2 regions of the Pseudonocardia sp. D17 genome follow, and region 2 is predicted to be linked to the other one. Evidence: riboswitches for the same ligand, from Rfam matches in the RefSeq annotation. Region 2 holds a riboswitch; the other holds the start of a gene.
What was found. A riboswitch is a leader RNA that binds a small molecule or an ion and turns the genes downstream of it on or off. The one in region 2 is predicted to bind cobalamin.
Positions count from the first base shown of each region.

Region 1 (7,417 bases), on a different contig from region 2:
GAGGGCGAGCAGCGCGCCGGTCCCTTCCCCCAGCCGCATGCCCATGTCCAGCAGCGGGACGAGCCCCAGGTGGTCGAGCGCGATGGTGTGCCCGGGCTCGACGGAACGGTGCCCGGCGAGGCAGTAGTCGACCGCCGCGGGCGCGAAGGCGGCCGCGACGAGGGCGGCGGCCCCGCCGGAGACGCCGTCGAGCAGCACGGGAACCCGCAGCGCGGCGGCGCCGAGGACGAGCCCCGCGAGCCCGGCGTGCTCGAGCCCGCCGAACGCGGCCAGGACGCCGAGCGGATCGGCCGGGTCGGGGCGGTGGCGCTCCAGCGCCGCGCGCACGACGCCGGTCTTGCGGGCCAGGGTGTCGTCGTCGACCCCGGTGCCGCGGCCCGTCGCGACAGCCGGGTCGGCGCCGGTGAAGGTACAGATCAGCGCCGCGGCGGCCGTCGTGTTCGCGATGCCCATGTCGCCGGTGAGCAGGCAGCGGTTCCCGGCCGCGACGAGGTCACGAGCGGTCTCGATACCCGCCTCCACCGCCGCGCGGGCCTGCTCGCGGGTCAGCGCCGGACCGGCGGTCATGTCGGCGGACCCGGCCGCGACCTTGCGCGGCACCAGCCCCGGGACCGGGTCGAGGTCGGCGGCGACCCCGACGTCGACGACGCACACCTCCGCACCGAGCTGGCGGGCGAACGCGTTCACCACGGCCCCGCCGGCGAGGAAGTTGCCGACCATCTGGGCCGTGACCTCCTGCGGCCACGGGCTCACACCCTGGGCGTGCACGCCGTGGTCGGCGGCGAAGACCGCGACGACGGCAGGCTCGGGCAGCGGCGGCGGGCACACGCCGGCGATCCCGGACAGCGTGACGGCCACGTCCTCGACCCGGCCGAGCGAGCCGCGCGGCTTGGTCATCCGGTCGAGGTGGTCGCGCGCCGCGGTCCGGGCCTGCGCTGACGCCGGCACGATCGCGTCGACGGTCTCGTTGATGAGGTCCATGGGTTCCTCCCCGGGCAGCCCGCGGCGGCCCCAGGTCTCGTGGTGCACCGCCCAGCCGAGCGGACGTCGTCGTGACCAGCCCGCGGTCTCCAGCTCGGGGGCGTCGGCGAACCCGTCGACGTGCCCGACGCACAGATAGGCGACCACCTCGACGTGCGCGGGCAGCCCGAGCAGCCCGGCCAGCTCGTGCTCGCCCGTGCCGTCGAAGAAGCTCACCCACCCCACACCCAGGCCCTCGGCGCGGGCGGCGAGCCACAGGTTCTGCACGGCCGAGACCGCCGAGTACGGGCCCATCCGGGGCTGGGCGTAGCGGCCGAGCGTGTGCCGGCCGCCGCGGGTGGGATCACACGTGACGACGACGTTGACCGGCGTCTCGAGGATCGCCTCGACCCGCAGCGACGCGAACGCCGCCGCCCGGGCCCTGGGCAGCGACGCGGCGTAGGCGTCGCGGTGGCGGTGGACGAGGTCGCGGACGCGCGCGCGGACCGCGCGGTCGCGCAGCACGACGAAGTCCCACGGCTGCGAGTGCCCCACGCTGGGCGCGGTGTGCGCCGAGGCCAGCACGCGGCGCAGGGTCGCGTCGTCGACGTCGCGGTCGGGCAGGAAGCCGGTGCGCACGTCGCGGCGGGCACGGGCGAGGCGGTGGAAGCCGTCGGGGTCGAGCGCCGACGGTCCGGGGCTCACGCGCCCCGGCCCAGCGGACGGCTGCGCGGCGGCACGAGTGCGGGGCCGCAGCGTTCGACGAGCACCCCCGGCAACCGGGCGGGCAGGGAGTCGACCAGTGCCGCGTCCGCGGCGCAGTCCCCGGTCACCAGGACGACCGTGCCCGTGGTCAGTCCCGCGGCCAGCGGCGCGAGGTCGGTACCGAGCCGTTCGACACGCCAGGCCTCGGCGTAGAACAGGACGGTCGGCTCAGCGGCGGCGGTCGTGAAGACGACGTCGGCGCCGTCGAGCCGGTCGATGAGCTCGGAGGCCGCGGCGGGCGGGGGCTCGTCGGGCGGGGCACCGGCCCCGGTCGGGCCGCACGTCAGCACGAGCAGCCGGGCAGGTGCCCCGTCGCCCTGCGTCGTGCGCGGGCACCGGAGCCGGCGCAGGGGTGTGTGCGGGTTCGTCCGGTCGCGCGCAGGGTCGGCCGGGCTTCGACCGTCGCCGGTCATGGTCGCCTCCTCGAGGGTCCTCGCCCTGGAAGTCGGGGTGTCGACGACGGCAGGAAGTCTCCTGGCTCCCGGATCGCCCGCGACGTCGCCCGGCCTTCCCACCCCGGCGTCGGGACAGTGGCCACGCGTGGGGACGCGCTCCCCGGTGACAGTGGCGGGACCGCGCCGGATTCGCACCGGACTTCCTCCACTGCCGTCGGTGACGACTGCACCACAGCGCGGCGACCAGGGTCAAGCGGCGGCGGCGTCCGCCACCCCGCGGCGTCGCCCGCGACGAGCGTCGTCACGGAGCCGTTGGGCGGGACCGGCCCCGCGGCGGTGCCGGTGAGCAGCGCGATCGCGGCGCGCAGCGTCTCGCCGTGGGACACGACGACGATCTCGGCGTGTCCGCCGGCGCGAGCCGACGCCAGTACCGCCGCCAGGGCGCCGGCGACCCGCTCGCGCAGTGCGCGGGTGCTCTCGCCGCCGGGCGGCGGGCGGTCGGGGTCGACGGCGCGCACCGCGCTCCCCTCCCAGGCGCCGTGGCACTGCTCGCGCAGGCCCGGCGTCGCCACGACCGGCAGGCCGTGCGGGGCGGCGACGACCGCTGCGGTGTCGAGGGCGCGGCGCTGGTCGCTGGACACGACGGCGCCGACGCGACGGCCGGCGAGCAGCGCGGACACGGCCCGGGCCTGCTCCCGCCCGCGCGGGGTCAGCGGGACGTGCGACGTGCAGCCCTGCAGCAGCCCCGCCACGTTCCAGGTGCTCTCGCCGTGCCGGACCAGGTGCAGGAGCGTGCCGACCACCGGCTCAGGAGCCGTCGGGCGAGAGCCCCGCGACCGGCCCGACGACGACGATCGCGGGCGGGCTGATCTCCTGCTCGCGGATGTCGGCGGCGACGTCGCGCAGCGTGGTGCGCAGCGACCGTTGGATGCGCGTCGTGCCGTCCTGGATCACGGCGACCGGGGTGTCGGCGGGCCTGCCGTGCGTGACGAGCGCGTCGGCGAACAGGGCGATCCGCTCGACGGCCATCATCAGCACGACGGTGCCGCGCATCCGGCCCAACGCCGCCCAGTCGGTGAGGCTGCGCGGGTCGTCCGGGGCGACGTGCCCGGACACCACGACGATCTCGTGCGCGACCCCGCGGTGGCTGACCGGCACCCCCGCGACGGCGGGCGCGGCGAACGCGCTGGTGATGCCGGGGACGACCGTGACGGGGACGCCCGCGGCCGTGCAGGCCTGGACCTCCTCGTAGCCGCGGCCGTAGACGAACGGGTCGCCGCCCTTGAGCCGCACCACGAACCGGCCCGCCTTCGCGTGCTCGACCAGCAGCTCGTTGATCTTCTGCTGGGCCATCGCGCGGCCGTACGGAATCTTGGAGGCGTCGACGACCTCGACGTGTGGAGCCAGGTCGTCGAGCAGGTCGCGCGGCCCGAGCCGGTCGGCGACGACGACGTCCGCGCGCGCCAGCAACCGGCGGCCGCGGACGGTGATCAGCTCGGGATCGCCGGGGCCGCCGCCGACGAGGGCGACGCCGGGCAGGACGGGCCCGGCCGCGTCGTCGACGACACCGGCCTGCAACGCCTCGACCAGCGCCGTGCGCACGGCCGCCGACCGCCGGTGCCGTCCGCCCGCCAGCACGCCGACGGTGAGGCCGTCGTGATCGCCGGTGGCGGGCGTGACGGCCGTACCGGCGCTGCCGTCGTCGGCGCGGACGCAGAAGACCCGCCGCCGCTGCGCCTCGGACCCCACGGCCCGGTTGACGGCCGGGTCGTCGGTGCAGGCGACGGCGTACCAGGCGCCGTCGAGGTCGCCGTCGGCGTAGCCGCGTTCGGTCCAGCTGATCTCACCGGCCGACACCATGCCCTCGACCGCCGGGGTGACCTGCGGGGACACCACCTCGATCGCCGCGCCCGAGGCGATCAGCCGCGGCAGCCTCCGCTGTGCGACCTGCCCGCCCCCGACCACCACGACCCGCCGCCCGGCGAGGTCGAGGCCGACCAGGTAGTGCTCCTCACCCACGCGAGACCCTCCGCCGTGCCGTCGATGGTGGCCACCGGGGAGCGCCGCGGCGACACGCGACGCGGGCGGCGTCCCGTCGTCGGGGTGCTCCGCCGCCGTTCGGTGGACGGCCGAGCATAACCGCCGGTGGGCCCACCTCCGGCCGCCTCCGCTCGGCGTCACACCGGGGACCCGGGTGCCCAGCCGGGGCCGCGGCGCGCGCCGGGCGGGGGGCGATCGGGCGCGGCGGCCGCCCTCGCCGATCGCACGAACGGCCCTGTGCCGCCGTCCAGTTGCGGGAAAGTGCCGTTCGTGCAACCACGAGGGTCAGTCCGCGGCGGGGCCGGGCAGGACCTCGGCGACGGCCGCGGTGCACCGCTGTCCCACGGTCTTGGCGACCCGCAGTGCCACCTCGTCGCCCGGTCCGGCCAGCTCGGCGGCGGCGAGCAGAGCCGCGGCCTCGGCGACGCTGCCCGCACCGGTCGCCTCCCGGGCGCGGTCGCCCGGGTGCGGCACCGCGACCGCGTCGAGCGCCGCCGCGGGAAAGGTCCGCAGCGTCGCGGGGGCGATCGCGGCGAGCAGGCCGGGCTCGTCGGCACGGCGGTCGATGCTCGCGTAGGCGACGACCCCACCGACCCCGGGGAGCACCCGCGCGAGCAGCTGCGCGACGGCCGCAGCCGTGACGCCACGGGACGCCCCGAGCCCCACGACCAGCATCAGCGTGCGGCAGCCGCGGCGACGAACGCGGCGACGGCGTCGGGGTCGCCGGCGGGGTGGGTGTGCAGGAACGAGGCCTGCACCCCGCCGGCGACGAACCCTTCCGGCTCGCCACCGCGCCAGGCCCAGGCGGGTGTCGCCCCGGCGCGCGGGGTGACCGCGCAGTGGTGGAACTCGTGCCCGGCGACCCGGGCCCCGGCCCGACGCCACGGCGTCGCCGACAGCGCGACCGCGGCCCGGTAACCCAGGGTCAGCCGCCCGGTCATCGACGCCGACCCGGCCAGCACCCCACACATCGGCGCCCCGTCCAGGTCCGCGCACAGATACAGCAACCCGCCGCACTCGGCCAGCACCGGCGCCCCCGACCCGGCCAGCGCCGCCACCGCCGCCCGCAACGACGCGTTCGCCGACAGCTCCCCGAGGTGTTCCTCCGGGAACCCACCCCCCAGCACCAGCCCGGCACAGCCGTCGGGAAGCTCCTCGTCGCGCAACGGGTCCACGACCACGACCTGCGCGCCGGCCGCGGTGAGCAGCTCGATGTGCTCGGCGTAGCCGAAGGTGAACGCCGCCCCGCCCGCGACGGCGACCACCGGCTCCCCGGCCACCGGCGCGGCCACGACCGGGTCCCACACCGGCCCCGGCGCGACGGGCCGGGCGAGTGCCGCGACCGCGTCCAGGTCCACGTGCGCGGCCACCAGGGCGGCCATCGCGTCCACCGCCGCGCGCGCGGCCGCGCCGTGCTCGGCCGCGGGCACCAGGCCCAGATGCCGCGACGGGACCACCAACCCGTCGTGGCGGGGCAACGCGCCGAGCACGGCCAGCCCCACCTCCTCGGCGGCCGCCCGCAGCACCGCCTCGTGCCGGGCGCTGCCCACCCGGTTGAGCACCACCCCGGCGATCTCGACCGGCCCACCCCCCGGATCGAAACACCGGAACCCGTGCAACACCGCGGCCAGGCTGCGCGACTGCCCCCTGGCGTCGACCACCAGCAGCACCGGCGCCCCGAGCAGCCGCGCGACGTGCGCGGTCGAGCCGTGCCCGTCACCGACCCGCCCGTCGAACAACCCCATCACCCCCTCCACCACCGCGACCTGCGCACCGACCGCGCCGTGGCGCAGCAACGGCGCGATCCGGTCCTCCCCGACCAGCACCGGGTCGAGGTTGCGGCCGGCCCGGCCCGCCGCGAGCGTGTGATAGCCGGGGTCGATGTAGTCCGGGCCGACCTTGAACGGCGCCACCGCGGTCCCCCGCCGGGCCAACGCAGCCATGATCCCCGTCGCGACCGTGGTCTTCCCACTCCCCGACGCCGGCGCGGCGACGACCAGGGCGGCTACCACGCGACCCTCACCATTCGATGCCCCGCTGCCCCTTCTGCCCGGCATCCATCGGATGCTTGATCTTCGTCGTGGCCATCACCAGGTCCGCGGCCTCGATCAGCTCCGGCGCCGCGTCCCGACCGGTGATGATCACGTGCTGGTGGCCCTCCCGGGCGGCGAGGACCTCCACGACCTCGCCGACCTCGACCCACCCCCATTTCATCGGATAGGTGAACTCGTCGAGCACGTAGAGGTCGTGGGCCTGCCGCTGCAGACGCCGCCGGATCTCCGCCCACCCCTCCCGGGCCGCCGCGGCGTGATCGTCCTCGGTGCCGGGCCTACGGGTCCAGCTCCACCCCGCGCCCATCTTGTGCCACTGCACCGGCCCACCCTGCCCGGTCTGCTCGTGCACCCGCCCCAACGCGCGGAACGCCTCCTCCTCCCCGACCTTCCACTTCGCCGACTTCACGAACTGGAACACCCCGATCGACCAACCCTGGTTCCAGCCCCGCAACGCCAACCCGAACGCCGCGGTCGACTTCCCCTTCATCTCCCCGGTGTGCACCACCAGCAACGGCCGATTGCGACGCTGACGGGTCGAGAGCCCGTCATCGGGGACGGTGACGACCTTGCCCTGCGGCACGGAGTTCCTCCAGTTCGTGGTGATCAGGCGGCGCGGGTGACGACGTTCGCGACCGACTCGGCGCTCAGCTCGTCGAGCCGGACCAGCTCGGCGCCGGCGTGGCCCGCGACGGTCCCCGCGAGGCCGAGGCGCACGGGCCCGCTCTCGCAGTCGACGACGACGGTGTGCACCCCGTCGGCCGCGAGCAGGCCGGCGGCGCGGCAGGCGTCGGCCACCGGGTCGCCACCGGGCCGGGCGGCGACGGTCGCGCGGCCGTCGGTCAGCAGCACGACCAGGGCGCGGCGACGGGGGTCGCGGCGGCGTTCGGCGTCGAGGACCCGGCGGGCGCGCAGCAGGCCCTCGGCGAGCGGGGTGCGCCCGCCCGTGCGCAGCGTCGCGAGCCGGGTCTGCGCGGTGGGGACGCTCGACGTCGGCGGCAGCGCGACCTCGGCCGCGCCGCCCCGGAAGGTCACGAGGCCGACCTTGTCGCGGCGCCGGTAGGCGTCGCGCAGCAGCGCGAGCACCGCACCCGACACCGCGCTCATCCGCCTGCGGGCGGCCATCGACCCGGACGCGTCGACGACGAACAGCACCAGGTTTCCCTCGCGGCCCTCGCGCTCGGCACCCCGCAGGTCCGACGACCG
Region 1 covers NZ_BPRG01000027.1:19,878-27,294, reverse strand. The annotation lists gene cobT (nicotinate-nucleotide--dimethylbenzimidazole phosphoribosyltransferase) at 1-1,665, opposite strand, end outside; gene PSD17_RS03835 (hypothetical protein) at 1,662-2,138, opposite strand; cobalamin riboswitch at 2,173-2,348, opposite strand; partial or broken gene PSD17_RS35290 (histidine phosphatase family protein) at 2,459-2,923, opposite strand; gene cobA (uroporphyrinogen-III C-methyltransferase) at 2,928-4,139, opposite strand; gene PSD17_RS03825 (cobalamin biosynthesis protein) at 4,446-4,835, opposite strand; gene PSD17_RS03820 (cobyrinate a,c-diamide synthase) at 4,835-6,172, opposite strand; gene cobO (cob(I)yrinic acid a,c-diamide adenosyltransferase) at 6,180-6,794, opposite strand; gene PSD17_RS03810 (VWA domain-containing protein) at 6,818-7,417, opposite strand, start outside.
Region 1: it holds a riboswitch for cobalamin, as region 2 does, so the genes downstream of both, PSD17_RS03835 (hypothetical protein) here and cobN (cobaltochelatase subunit CobN) in region 2, are expected to answer to the same signal.

Region 2 (7,417 bases):
TCGGGGTCCGGGGACGCCCACATGCCGCGTTCCACCGCCTCCAGGAGACGTTCGGCCATGCCGTGCAACGCCCACGGGTTCGACTCCGACAGGAACGCCCGGTTCTCGGGGTCGAGGACGTACTCGGCCGTGAGCCGGTCGTACATCCAGTCGTCGACGACACCGGTGGTGGCGTCGTAGCCGAAGAGGTAGTCGACGGTCGCGGCCATCTCGAAGGCGCCCTTGTAGCCGTGGCGGCGCATCGCGGCGATCCAGCGCGGGTTGACCACACGCGCCCGGAACACCCGCGCCGTCTCCTCCGACAGCGTGCGGGTGCGAACGGACTCGGGCCGGGTCGAGTCGCCGACGTAGGCCTCGGGCGCGCTGCCGGTGAGCGCGCGGACCGTCGCGACCATGCCGCCGTGGTACTGGTAGTAGTCGTCGGAGTCGGCGATGTCGTGCTCGCGGGTGTCGGTGTTCTTGGCCGCCACCGCGATCCGCCGGTACGCGTGCTCCATGTCCTCGCGCGCGGGGACGCCGTCGAGGCCGCGGCCGTAGGCGTAGCCGCCCCACGTCGTGTAGACCTCGGCGAGGTCGGCGTCGCCGCGCCAGTCCCGGGACTCGACGAGCTGCAGCAGCCCCGCCCCGTACGTGCCCGGCTTGGAGCCGAAGACGCGGGTACGGGCGCGCCGCTCGTCGCCGTGCCGGTCGGTGTCGGCGGCGACGTGGGCGCGGACGAAGTTCTGCTCGGCGGGTTCGTCGAGGCCCGCGACGAGGGCGACGGCGTCGTCGAGCAGGGCCAGGACGTGCGGGAACGCGTCGCGGAAGAACCCGGAGATGCGGACGGTGACGTCGATGCGGGGGCGGCCGAGCTCGTCGAGCGGGATCGGTTCGAGGTGCGTGACGCGTCGCGACATCTCGTCCCACACCGGGCGCACGCCGAGCAGGGCGAACACCTCGGCGACGTCGTCGCCGGAGGTGCGCATCGCCGACGTGCCCCACACCGACAGCCCGACCGAGCGCGGCCAGTCGCCGTGGTCGCGGCGGTAGCGCTCGACGAGCGACTCGGCCATCGCCTGCCCGGTCTCCCACGCCAGCCGCGACGGGACGGCCTTGGGGTCGACGGAGTAGAAGTTGCGACCGGTCGGGAGCACGTTGACCAGGCCGCGCAGCGGCGAGCCCGACGGCCCGGCCGGGACGAACCCGCCGGCCAGGGCGTGCAGCACGCGGTCGATCTCGTGGGCGGTGCCGGCGAGCCGGGGCACGACCTCGGTGGCGGCGAAGCGGAGCACTGGTTCAGCGGCCGTGGCGTCGTGAGCCCGAGCGATCTCGGTGACCGCAGCCGGGTCCCAGCCCGCCGCCTCCATGTCGGCGACCAGCGCGTGGGCCAGCTCCTCGATCTCGTCGGTGCGCGCCTTGGTCTCCGAGCCGTCCTCGACCAGGCCCAGCGCCTCGCGGAGCCCGGGGACGGTGTGCTCGCCGCCCCACATCTGCCGGGCGCGCAGCATGGCCAGCACCAGGTCGACCCGCTGTGCACCCGTCGGGGCCGTGCCGAGGACGTGCAGGCCGTCGCGGATCTGGACGTCCTTGATCTCGCACAACCAGCCGTCGACGTGCAGGAGCATGTCGTCGAAGTGGTCTTCCTCAGGGCGCTCGGACAGCCCGAGGTCGTGGTCGAGCTTGGCGGCCTGCATGAGCGTCCAGATCTGCTGGCGGATCGCGGGCAGCTTCGCCGGGTCGAGCGCTGCGATGTTGGCGTGCTCGTCGAGCAACTGCTCGAGCCGGGCGATGTCGCCGTAGCTCTCGGCGCGCGCCATCGGCGGGATGAGGTGGTCGACCAGCGTGGCGTGGGCGCGGCGCTTGGCCTGCGTGCCCTCGCCCGGGTCGTTGACAAGGAACGGGTAGACCAGCGGCAGGTCGCCCAGCGCGGCGTCGGTCCCGCAGGCCGCGGACATGCCCAACGTCTTGCCCGGCAACCACTCCAGGTTCCCGTGCTTGCCGACGTGCACGATCGCGTCGGCACCGAAGCCGTCCTCCTCGCGCGGGGCGGCGAGCCAGCGGTAGGCGCCCAGGTAGTGGTGCGAGGGCGGCAGGTCGGGATCGTGGTAGATCGCGACCGGGTTCTCCCCGAACCCGCGCGGCGGCTGCACCATCAGCACGACGTTGCCCGACCGCAACGCGGCGACGACGATCTCGCCGTCCGGGTCGGCGGACCGGTCGACGTAGTGCTCGCCCGGCGCAGGCCCCCAGTGCTTCTCGACGCCGTCGGTCAGCTCGTCCGGCAGCCGCTCGAACCAGGAGCGGTAGCGGTCCGCGGAGATGCGGACCGGGTTGCCGGCCAGCTGCTCCTCCGTGAGCCAGTCGGGGTCCTGCCCGCCGGCCTCGATGAGCGCATGGATCAGGGCGTCTCCGTCGCCGTCGGCCACGCCGGGGAGGTCACCGACGTCGTAGCCGGCCTCGGCCATGGCGCGCAGCAGCGCGACCGTCGACGCCGGGGTGTCGAGGCCGACGGCGTTGCCGATGCGGGCGTGCTTGGTCGGGTACGCCGACAGCATCACGACGATCCGCTTGTCCGCGTTGGGGATCCGTCGCAGCCGGGCGTGCCGCACGGCGATCCCGGCGACGCGCGCCGCGCGCTCCGGGTCGGGCACGTAGACCGAGAGGCCGTCCGCGTCGACCTCCTTGAACGAGAACGGCACCGTGATCAGCCGGCCGTCGAACTCGGGGACCGCGACCTGGGTGGCGACGTCGAGCGGGGTCATCCCGTCGTCGGACCCGGCCCACGACGCCCGGTCACCGGTCAGGCACAGGCCCTGCAGGATCGGGACGTCGAGCGCGGCGAGCTCGGCCACGTCCCACGCCTCGTCGTCGCCACCGGCCTGCGCGGACGCGGGTCTGGTCCCGCCGGCGGCGAGGACCGTGACGACCATGGCGTCGGCGGCGCGCAGCGTCGTCAGCAGCTCGGGCGGGGCCTGGCGCAGCGACGCGCAGTAGACCGGCAGCGGCCGCCCGCCCGCGTCCTCGATCGCGGTGCACAGGGCCTCGACGTAGCCGGTGTTCCCGGCGAGCTGCTGGGCGCGGTAGTAGAGGACGGCGACGGTCGGGCCGTCGCCCTCGGGGGCGGGCCGGTCGAGCACGCCCCAGGCCGGGAGCTCCGCCGGCGGCGCGAAGCCCTCGCCGGTGAGCAGCACGGTGTCGGACAGGAACGCGGCCAGCTCGGCCAGGTTGTCGGTGCCACCCTGTGCGAGGTAGGCGTGGGCCTGCGCCGCGACGCCCGCGGGCACCGTCGACAGCTCCATCATCTCCGCGTCGGGCGCCATCTCACCGCCCAGCGCGACGACGGGCAGCCCCGAGGCCAGGACCGCGTCGAGGCCGTCCTCCCAGTACCGGCGCCCGCCCAGGATCCGCACGACGACGACGGCGACGCCGTCGAGCAGCGCGGGCAGGTCGTCGAGCAGCACGCGCGCGGGGTTCGCGAGCCGGTAGGGCGCCCCGCTGGCGCGGGCGGAGAGCAGGTCGGTGTCCGACGTCGAGAGGAGCAGGATCCCGGGACGGGAGTGGGGGCGCATGGCCGGTGGCCTTCCTCGGGATCCTCGTCCCGGGTGGGGGTGTCGGCGGGCAGGTGAGTGTCCTGGCTCCCGGATCGGCGCTCGCCCCGGCCTTCCGGGCTCGCGCCCGTGGCCGACTGCGTGGGGTCCGCTCCCCGGTGACAGTGGCGGGACCGCGCCGGACTCGCACCGGCTTCCTCGCTCCCGCCCGCCATGAAGTTGTCCGTTCGTGCCGCCTCACTGTCCGCAACGTCGCACTCGCGCGTCAAGCCGGGCGGCCCGGGAGTGACGATCGGCTCCCGCCACGCCCGCAATGCGGTGTTTACAGTGACGGCCGTGCCCCCGTCCGCCGCCCCCCCGCCGCGCGTGCGCGCCGACGCCTGTCCCGGCGTCCTCGCCCCGCACGACGCGGCCGACGGCGCGCTCGCCCGGATCCGGCTGCCGGGCGGGGTGCTCACCGCGGCCGCGGCGCGCGCCGTCGCCGACTGCGCGGCGCACCACGGCGACGGCGCGGCGCACCTGACCTCGCGCGGGAACCTGCAGCTGCGCGCCCTGCGGCGCGACGACCCCGACGCCCTGTCCGTGCTGGTCGGCGCGGGTCTGGTGCCGTCGCGGACGCACGAGCGGGTGCGCAACGTCCTGGCCTCGCCGCTGTCGGGCATCGCGGGCGGGCTCGCCGACGTCCGTGGCCTCGCGGCGCGGCTGGACGCCGCGATCTGTGCCGCCCCCGCACTCGCCGGCCTGTCCGGGCGGTTCCTGTTCGCTCTCGACGACGGCCGTGGTGACGTCGCCGCCGAGTCCCCCGATCTGTGCTGGCGGGCCCGGACGTCGACGACCGGGGTGCTGCTCGTCGCCGGCACGCCGGTCGGGGCCGTCGCGCTCGCCGACGCCGTGGACGTACTGGTCAGCGCGGCGGAGTCGTTCCTCGCGCTCAGCAGTGCGCAGTGGCGCGCCGCCGAGGTGCCCGACGCCCCCGCCCGGCTCGCCGCCGCCCTCGGGCTTCCCGACCGCGCGCTTCCCGCTCGCGCGCTTCCCGGTCGCCCGCTTCCCGCTCGCCCGATTCCCGACGCGAACGAACGGCACAGTGACGCCACTGAGTTGCGCGACGGTGCCGCTCGTTCGCCGGAGGTCGGCGAGGTGCTGCGCGACGACGGTGCGCGGGCGCTGGTCGTCGCGCCGGTGCTCGGCGAGCTCTCCGCCGACGACCTCAGGCTGCTCGCCCGGCTGTCGCCGCAGGTGCTGGTCACACCGTGGCGGACGATCGTGCTGCCCACCGCCGAGGGTGCCGACCTCCTGGCCGCAGCCGGGTTCGCCGTCGAGGCCGGCTCCCCCGCCACGCTGGTCAGCGCGTGCGCGGGCGCGCCGGGGTGTGCGAAGTCGCTGGCCGACGTCCGCGGCGACGCCCGGACGTTGATCGCCTCCGCCTCGGCCACGGGTCGAACCCATGTCGTCGGCTGCGAGCGCCGCTGCGGCGCCCCGCACGGGACCCACGTCGAACTCGTCGCGCAGGCCGACGGCAGCTACGCCCACGGCATCTCCGGAAGGACCGCATGACCAGCACCTACATCCGCGACGGCGCCGAGATCTACCGGCAGTCGTTCGCGACGATCCGCGCCGAGGCCGACCTCTCCCGGCTGCCGGCCGACGTCGCACCGGTCGCGGTGCGCATGATCCACGCGTGCGGGCAGGTCGATCTCGTCGACGACATCGCGGCGTCCCAGGGCGTCGTCGCCGCTGCTCGCGCCGCGTTGCGCGCCGGCGCGCCGATCCTGTGCGACGCGATGATGGTCGCGGCCGGGGTCACCCGGGCCCGGCTCCCCCGCGACAACGACGTGCTGTGCACCCTGCGCGACGAGCGCGTCCCCGAGCTCGCCCGCGAGCTGGGCAACACCCGGTCCGCGGCGGCGCTGGAGCTGTGGCGCCCGCACCTCGACGGCGCCGTCGTCGCGATCGGGAACGCGCCGACGGCGTTGTTCCACCTGCTCGACATGATCGACGACGGGGCGCCGCGGCCGGCGGCGGTCCTCGGCATCCCCGTCGGCTTCATCGGCGCGGCCGAGTCGAAGCAGGCCCTGGCCGCGCGCACCGACGTCGAGCACCTCGTGGTGCACGGGCGCCGCGGCGGCTCGGCGATCACCGCGGCCGCGCTCAACGCGCTCGCGACCGAACAGGAGTGAGTGTGCCGGGCACGTTGTACGGGGTGGGCGTCGGACCCGGCGATCCCGAGCTGGTGACGGTGAAGGCCGCGCGGCTGATCGGTGCCGCCGAGGTCGTCGCCTACCACGCGGCGCGACACGGCCGGTCCATCGCGCGCCGCATCGCCGAGCCGTACCTGCGCGGCGACCAGATCGAGGAGGCGCTGGTCTACCCCGTGACGACGGAGACCACCGACCACCCGGGCGGCTACCAGGGCGCCATCGACGAGTTCTACGCCGCCGCGGCCGACCGGCTGGCCGCCCACCTGGACGCGGGCCGCGACGTCGTGCTGCTCGCCGAGGGCGATCCGCTCTTCTACGGCTCCTACATGCACATGCACAAGCGGCTCACCCCGCGGTTCCGCGCGGTCGTCGTCCCGGGCGTGACGTCGGTGAGCGCGGCGTCGGCGGCGCTGGGCCGGCCGCTCGTGGAACGCGACGAGGTGCTGACCGTCCTGCCCGGCACTCTGCCCCGCGACGAGCTGGCCCGCCGCCTCGCCGCCACCGACTCGGCCGCGGTGCTGAAGCTCGGCCGGACGTTCGACGACGTCCGCGGCGCCCTGGCCGACGCGGGCCGACTCGCCGACGCACTCTACGTCGAGCGCGCGACGACCGACGGCCAGCGCACCGCGGACCTGGCCGACGTCGACCCCGCCGAGGTCCCGTACTTCTCGATCGCGCTGGTCCCGGGCCGGGTGGCGTCGAGCCTGCCGCCGGGACGGCCCGGAGAGGTCGTCGCGGCCACCGAACCCGCCGTCGTCGCGGCCGCCGGACCCGCGGCGGAGCCCGCAGGGTTCGGCGAGGTCGTCGTCGTCGGGACCGGGCCCGCCGGGCGCGACTGGCTCACCCCGCAGACCGCGGCCGCCCTCGCCGAGGCCGACGACCTCGTCGGATACGGCCCCTACCTCGACCGGGTCGCGCCGAACCCGCGGCAGACCCGGCACGCGTCGGACAACCGCGTCGAGGCGGAGCGGGCCGCCCTCGCCCTGGACCTCGCCGCCGCGGGGCGGCGGGTGGCCGTCGTGTCCGCCGGGGATCCCGGGGTGTTCGCGATGGCCGCCGCGGTGCTCGAGGTCGCGAGCGGACCGAAGTACTCCGACGTGCCCGTCCGCGTCCTGCCGGGGATGTCGGCGGCGCAGGCCGTCGCCGCCGCCGTCGGGGCCCCCCTGGGGCACGACCACGCGCTGATCTCGCTGTCGGATCGGCTCAAGCCGTGGGAGGTCGTCACCGAGCGGCTGGTCGCCGCGGCGCGCGCCGACCTCGTCATCGCGATCTACAACCCGCGCTCGAAGGCCCGCCCGTGGCAGCTCGGCGCGGCCCGCGACGTCCTGCTGGAGCACCGCGCCGCCGACACCCCCGTCGTGCTGGGGCGCGACGTCGGCGGGGCGGGCGAACGGATCGTCGTGACCACGCTCGCGGCGCTCGACCCCGCCGACGTCGACATGCGGACGCTGGTGATCGTCGGATCGTCGGCGACGCGGGTCGTGCACCGCGGCGCCGGGACGACCGTGTTCACCCCGCGCCACTACGGCCGCTGACCCGCGCAACCCCAGCGTCCGCCGGCAGCGCTCCCGCGACGGAGAGGTTGCGCCCTACCCACCGGGCGCAACCTCACGGTCCCCCGGGGGCGCCGGGACGACGGAGAGGTTGCGGCCGACCCGGGGCGCGCAACCTCACGGTTCTCACGGGGCGCCG
Region 2 covers NZ_BPRG01000080.1:114,156-121,572, reverse strand. The annotation lists gene cobN (cobaltochelatase subunit CobN) at 1-3,548, opposite strand, end outside; cobalamin riboswitch at 3,584-3,750, opposite strand; gene PSD17_RS14950 (precorrin-3B synthase) at 3,864-5,081, shown strand; gene PSD17_RS14945 (precorrin-8X methylmutase) at 5,078-5,704, shown strand; gene PSD17_RS14940 (precorrin-2 C(20)-methyltransferase) at 5,707-7,260, shown strand.